Regions from separate parts of the Kocuria sp. KH4 genome, predicted to be linked through region 1. Evidence: riboswitches for the same ligand, from Rfam matches in the RefSeq annotation. Region 1 holds a riboswitch; the other holds the start of a gene.
The links. A riboswitch is a leader RNA that binds a small molecule or an ion and turns the genes downstream of it on or off. The one in region 1 is predicted to bind S-adenosylmethionine.
Positions count from the first base shown of each region.

Region 2: another riboswitch for S-adenosylmethionine. It lies ahead of ACWCOM_RS10790 (O-acetylhomoserine aminocarboxypropyltransferase/cysteine synthase family protein); the one in region 1 lies ahead of ACWCOM_RS08485 (methylenetetrahydrofolate reductase).

Region 1 is NZ_JBSJYX010000009.1:1,648-5,074, forward strand. Features, by position in the region: gene ACWCOM_RS08480 (phospholipase D-like domain-containing protein) at 1-454, opposite strand, end outside; gene ACWCOM_RS08485 (methylenetetrahydrofolate reductase) at 577-1,497, opposite strand; SAM riboswitch class I at 1,566-1,668, opposite strand; gene ACWCOM_RS08490 (glycosyltransferase) at 1,890-2,882, shown strand; gene ACWCOM_RS08495 (hypothetical protein) at 2,870-3,427, shown strand, end outside.
Region 2 is NZ_JBSJYX010000013.1:21,459-24,885, reverse strand. Features, by position in the region: gene ACWCOM_RS10800 (thiamine pyrophosphate-dependent enzyme) at 1-549, opposite strand, end outside; gene ACWCOM_RS10795 (Lrp/AsnC family transcriptional regulator) at 802-1,254, shown strand; SAM riboswitch class IV at 1,384-1,516, shown strand; gene ACWCOM_RS10790 (O-acetylhomoserine aminocarboxypropyltransferase/cysteine synthase family protein) at 1,532-2,860, shown strand; gene ACWCOM_RS10785 (cystathionine gamma-synthase) at 2,869-3,427, shown strand, end outside.

The sequences.
Region 1 (3,427 bases):
GCAGCACGGGGAACCGGTAGACCTGCACGTCGGGGTGGAAGCGGTAGAAGGAGTGCGGGACCACCAGGTTGCCGAAGCCGTCGTACATCACGTGCACCCGGACGCCGCGGGCGGCGGCGTCGTTGACGGCCTCCAGGAAGGCCCGGCCGACCTCGTCGTCCTTCCAGATGAAGGTCTCCAGCAGCACCTGCCGCTGCGCGCCGCGGATCGCGGCGAGCATGTCCCGGTAGAGGTCCTCCCCGTAGGTGTACACCGTGGTCCCGGTGTCCGCGACCGTGTGCTCGAAGGTGCCGGGGCGCGGGAAGCCGGAGCGCTGGGCCCGCTGCCGGCGCTTGATCGCGTCGGCGGCCACGAGGGTGGCCACCACCGCGGCCTGGACGGCGACCATGCCCACGACCGACCGGACGGCGAGGGAGCGGAGCATGCGGGGGCCCGTGGCGCGAGGGGACGTCATCCGCCCAGCGTACCGGGGCGCTCCCGCCCCGGTGCCGGCGGCGCCCCTCCCGGAGCGCCCGGCAGGCGGGCACCGCCGCCACGAGGTGCTCCAGGGAGGCCCCGGGCGTCGTCCCGCGCTGCTCAGGCGGGCAGCAGGTCCGGCAGGGACGCCGGCCGGTGCGGCACGCGCGGCAGGTCCACGCGCTCGAGCAGGTCCAGGGCGGCCCGGTGCTCGTTGACGGTGTAGAGGTGCAGCCCGGGCGCCCCGGCGTCCAGGGCCGCGCGGGCGAGGCGGGTCGCGAAGGCCACGCCCGCCCGGTGCCGCTCGGCGGGGCCGGCGGCGTCCTCCAGGGCCGCGGCCAGGCTCGGGTGGGTCCGGAGTCCGGCGCGCCGGCACAGCGCGGCCAGCCGTCGGGGGTCCGTGACCGGCATGATCCCCGGCACGATCGGGATCGTCACCCCGGCGGCGCGGGTCGAGGCCACGAGGCGCTCGTAGCGCTGCGGGCGGAAGTAGACCTGCGTGATCGCGAAGTCCGCCCCGGCGCGCTGCTTGGCCAGCAGCACCTCGACGTCGTGGCGGGAGGACGGCGACTCGGGGTGCCGGGTCGGGTAGGCGGCCACGCCCACGGCGAGCCGGTCGCCGGCGAGGGACGCGGTGTGGCGCTGCTCGACCTCGCGCACGAGCTCCACCAGGTCCCCGGCGTGGGCCGGCTCGCCGGGCGCGGCGCCGGGCTCCAGGTCCCCGCGCAGGGCCAGGACGCCCCGGACGCCGCGGTGGAGCAGGGCCGTGACGGTCTCCTCCAGCTCGGCCCGTGTGCTGCCCACGCACGTGAGGTGCGCCAGGGGCCGCAGGCCGGTGCGGGCCACGAGGTGGTCGAGCAGCGCGAGCGAGCCGGCCCGCCGCGGGGCGTCCCCGCTGTACGTGACAGCGACGTGGTCGGGGCGGGTGGGCTCGAGCTCCTCGATGGTCCGCAGCAGCGCCTCGGCGCTCGCCGCACAGCGCGGCGGACGGAGCTCGTAGGACAGCGACGGCGGCGCCGTCCGGTCGGGTGGTCGTCTCACAGAACCTCCTGGGGTCACCCCGAGGGAGGGCGCCGGCCGTCCCGGGACGGACCCGGGAGGCTGCGACAGCTCCATCGGTCCTGGCGGGAGCACCGTTCCGCGGCCCCGTGGGGCTGCGGATGGTTGCTGCGGCGTCGACGAGCCAGGTCTCTCAGCCGCTCTGGATAGATGCAGGACCCATTCCAGCGGGTGACCCGGGCGGGGGCCAAGCCCGGCGGCGCGGAAGACGCCGGTGCGCCGATCGTGACGGCGGGCGCGTCACGCGGCGCAACATCGACGCCGGGCGACGCGCGTCCCGGGCGGCCCGGCGCGGTGCGCACCGGTTCGCGCCCCGGCCGCTCCCGGCCATAATGAACGTGCCCCCGCCGCCCGGACCCCAGGAACGAGACCCCATGCCCAGTTCGCCCCGCATCGTCGCGGTCGTGCCGTGCCACAACGAGGAGGCCGCGATCGCGAAGGTCGTCACCGACCTGCACGCCACGGTCCCCGGCATCGAGGTCCACGTCTACGACAACTGCTCGACCGACGGCACCGCCGAGGCGGCCCGGCGGGCCGGCGCGCACGTGCGGCACGAGGAGGAGAAGGGCAAGGGCAACGTGGTGCGGCGGGCCTTCGCGGACCTCGACGCCGACGTCTACCTGCTCATCGACGGCGACGACACCTACGACGTCGCCGACGCGCCCAGGATGATCGCGACCCTGCTGGCGGGTCCCTACGACCACGTGCTCGGGGTGCGCCGCCAGGTCAGCGGCACCGCCTACCGGGCCGGCCACGAGTCCGGCAACCGGTTCTTCAACACCCTCGTCACCTTCGCCTTCCGCCGGCAGGTCACCGACATGCTCAGCGGCTACCGGGTCTTCTCGCGGCGCTTCGTGAAGTCCTTCCCGGCGCTGTCCCGCGAGTTCGAGATCGAGACCGAGCTGACCGTCCACGCGGTCAACGCCCGCGTGCCGCAGACCGAGGTGGAGGTGGGCTTCCGCGACCGGGCCGAGGGCAGCGAGAGCAAGCTGCGGACCTACCACGACGGCTTCCGGATCCTGGGCATCTTCGCCCAGCTGCTCTTCCAGGAGCGGCCCTTCCTGGTCACCGGCGCCGTCTCGTGCGCGCTGTTCCTGCTCGGCCTGGTCCTGGGCCTGCCCGTGGTGGTGGAGTTCGCGGCCACCGGGCTGGTGCCCCGCTTCCCGACGGCGTTCCTGGCCGCGACCCTCGTGGTCCTGGCCGGGGTGTTCCTGCTGATGGGCGTCCTGCTGCACGGGCAGGCGAGGATCCGCCGGGAGACCTCCCGGCTGTTCTACCTGCGCCAGCCCGCCCCGCCGTGGAGCGGGGCGGCCGGGGCGGACCGTCCCCTGCCGCCCGCCGCGCAGGAGCGCCGGTGGGCCCGGTGATCCCGGCGGGCACCGGCGACCGCCTGGCCCCGCTGCGCCCCTGGCTCCAGGGCCTGGGCATGCTGGTGGTCCTGCAGTTCGCCCTCTTCGGGCTGCTCGTGGTGGGCCAGGCCGTGCCGGACCGGCCCGTCGTCGAGCACCTCCTCGCCGCGGTCGAGGACGGCACCTACGGCCCGCACGGCACCGTCGACCGGATGGGCACCCCGGCGGACACCTTCACCGAGTGCGTGGTCGCGGGCACGGGCCTGGGCGCGTCCCCGGAGGAGTCCGCGTTCAGCCGGGCCGTCCGGATGCCCCGGATCGCCACCTGCGGCGGCGGGCCGGAGCAGCTCCGGGCCATCGCCGACGGGGCCGTGCTCGAGGACAACGACTACTTCAAGTACTGGGCCGGCTACACGGTGCTCACCCGCCCCGTGCTGGCCGTGGCGGGGCTGGAGGGGCTGCGGATCGTCTCGGGCACCCTCATGGTGGTCGCCCTGGCCGGGGCGTTCCTCGCCCTGCGCGCCCGGACCTCCACCGCCGTGGGGCTGGCCCTCGTGCTGCCC
Region 2 (3,427 bases), on a different contig from region 1:
GTCCTCGCCGCGCAGCTTCGCGGCGTGGGCCACGCCCACCGCGTGCAGCAGCTGGGTGGTGAGCGGGGTCGACTGGATGCCGACGTGGTGCTCGTGGGGGTCGTAGCCCCCGTGCCACTCGCCGCGGAAGATCGACATCACGTCCAGGGGCCGCACGCCCCGGGTCATCACGGCCACGGTGTCCCGGTAGGTGGGGAACAGCCAGTCGCCCGGCCGCAGGCACAGGGCGGCGGCGACCTGGCAGGCCTCCTGCCCGTGGCTGGAGGGGTAGACGGCCATCCGGCCCTGGCGCACCAGCGCGGAGTTCTGGTCGTTGACCCGGCGGCCCACCACCAGCTTCTCGTAGGCGCCCAGCAGCACGTCCCCCGCGGGCAGCGGGTACTCGTGGCCGGGCTCGGTGCCCTGCTCGTGGGCCGGCAGCAGGCGGCCGGCGGGGTCCACCATCCGGATCTCGCCGCGGGCCGGGAGCATGTACTGCTCCGGCGTGATGCCGAAGCTCTGGGAGGCCCGGAGGATCGGGTCCTCGGGGGTCTCGACGGTCTGGCTCATGGTGTCCCCTCGGTCGGTCCCCGGTCCGGGTGGGGACGCGGGACGGCGGGAAGGCCGCTGAAGTTCTGTCCGCCCAGTATGGGAAGAACAGCCGGTTCGTATCCAGGCGCCCGGGAAAGTCCAGATTCCTGCGCGCAGGGGTGCCGTCCGCGTGGACGAAATGTTCTACTGTGGCGTGGGACACACGCATTCGTCCGACATAGGTCCCGCCCTCATGTCCCGCCCTCGCACCCCGCCCCGAAGGAGCCCGCCGTGCCCTCGACCCCCGTCCCGCTGGACGAGACCGACCGCAAGATCCTCGCCGAGCTCTCCCGGGACGCCCGGCAGTCGGTGACCGCGATCGCCGCGGCCGTGCACGTCTCCCGCGCCCACGCCTACGCCCGCATCAACCGGCTGCGCGACGAAGGGGTGATCCTGCGCTTCGGCACCGTGATCGACCCGGTGCGCGCCGGGCTGCAGGCCTCGGCCTACGTGACGCTGAAGCTGCAGCAGAACACCTGGCGGGAGCTGTGCGGGCAGCTGCAGGCGATCCCGGCGGTGCACCACATCGCCTTGGTGGGCGGGAACTTCGACGTCATGCTGCTGGTGCGCGCCGTGGACACGGTGCACCTGCGGCAGGTGATCTTCGAGCACGTCCAGCAGCTGCCCGGCGTGGTGGACACCCAGACGTTCCTGATCTTCGAGGACATCGACACCCGGGCGTGACCCGCCCCGGCGCGCGGGCCGTCACGGACGTCGTCACGGGGGTGTCACGAACGGCGTCACGATCCGTCACGGACGTCATCTTCGGTCGTGGAACGGCGCCGGTGCGCCTCCCGCATAGTGTGGTCCCAGCTTCACGAGACGCGACCGCCAAGCTCCGACTGGGTCGCGCACCAACCCCATGCTCACCGGGTGGTTCGGATGAGGAAGCGGCCTGCATCCCCGTTGCCGTGCGACGGGTGACCGGTGCGGGTAAGAGCAAGCGCACAGGAGCCGCGCCATGTCCCTCCCCGTGACCGACCAGGACCTCTCGACCCGGCAGATCCACGCCGGCGCCGACCACGACCCCGGGCAGCGCACCCTCACGGTGCCGATCTACCAGAGCGCCGCCTTCGAGTTCCCGGACTACGAGGCCGCCCGGCAGATGTTCGCCCAGACCCGGGCCGGCTTCACCTACACCCGCACCGGCAACCCGACGGTCGCCGTGCTCGAGCAGCGGATCAGCGAGCTCGAGGGCGGGAGGGGAGCCGTGGCCACCGGCTCGGGGCAGGCCGCGGTGGCCGTGGCGCTGCTGGCCCTGCTCGGCCAGGGGGAGGACAGGCACCTGGTCGCCTCCGAGAAGCTCTACGGCGGGACCGTGGACCTGCTCACCGACTCGCTGGCCGACCACGGCGTCGAGGTGGACTTCGTGGACCCCACCGTCCCCGGCGCCTGGGCCGCGGCCGTGCGCCCCGACACCCGGGCCTTCCTGCTCGAGTCCATCGGCAACCCGCTGGCCACGCTGCCGGACCTGCCCGGGATCGCCGACGTCGCCCGGGCGGCCCGGGTGCCCGTCGTCGTCGACAACACCCTCGCCTCCCCGGCGCTGTACCGGCCGCTGGAGAAGGGCGCGGACATCGTGGTGCACTCGGCCACCAAGTTCCTCGGCGGCCACGGCAACGCCCTCGCCGGGGCGGTCGTGGACGGCGGGACGTTCGACTGGTCCGCGCAGCCCGAGAGGTGGCCGCAGTTCACCCGCGCCCGCGCCCGCTGGGGCGGGCAGAGCCTGCTCGACAGGTGCGCCGGCGCCAGCCCCTACCTGCACCTGGTCCGGGCCAAGTACGTGCACGACCTCGGCACCACGCTGTCCCCGTTCAACGCCAGCCAGATCCTGCAGGGCACCGAGACCCTCGACCTGCGGGTGGCCCGGCACACGGCCTCGGCGCTGACCGTGGCCGAGTTCCTCGCCGGTCACCCCGCCGTCGCACGCGTGCACCACCCCGGGCTGCCGGGGGACCCCGGGGCCGGGATCGCGGCCCGGGACTTCCCCCGCGGCACCGGCTCCGTGTTCTCCTTCGACCTCGCGGCCCCGGACGCCGCCGTGGGGCCCTTCATCGACGGGCTGCGGCTGTTCAAGCTGGTCGCCAACATCGGCGACACCCGCAGCCTCGTGGCCCACCCGGCCGCGATGACCCACTGCCGGCTCACGCCCGAGCAGCGCCGGGCCGGCGGGATCGCCGAGACCACCATCCGGCTCTCGGTCGGCCTCGAGGCCCCGCAGGACCTCGTGGCCGACCTCGGCCAGGCCCTCGACGCCGTGCTCGAGACCGTTTCGAACTTCCGGAAGTGAGCCCCACCATGAGTCAGACCGTCACCACCCGCCGGCAGGGCTTCACCACCACCGCCGTCCACGCCGGCCAGCAGCCCGACCCGCTGACCGGGGCCGTCATCCCGCCGGTCTACCAGACCTCCACCTTCGCCCAGGACGGGATCAACGTCCTGCGCGCCGGCCACGAGTACAGCCGCGGCTCGAACCCCACCCGCAACGGCTTCGAGGAGCAGCTCGCGGCCCTGGAGCACGGCGAGCGCGGGTTCGCCTTCGCCTCCGGGATCGCCGCCGAGGACGCGCTGCTGCGGGCGGTGCTGCGCCCGGGCGAGCACGTGGTGCTCGGCGCCGACGGCTACGGCGGCACCAACCGGCTGATCACCCGGGTGCTCGCCCCGTGGGGGATCGGTCACACGCCCGTGGAGATCACCGACCTCGACGCCGTCCGCGCCGCGGTCCGTCCCGGGGACACCGCGGTCCTGTGGCTGGAGACGCCCTCCAACCCGCTGCTCGGCATCGCCGACGTCGCGGCCTGGGCGGAGCTGGCCCGGGAGGCGGGGGCGCTGCTCGTGGTGGACAACACCTTCGCGT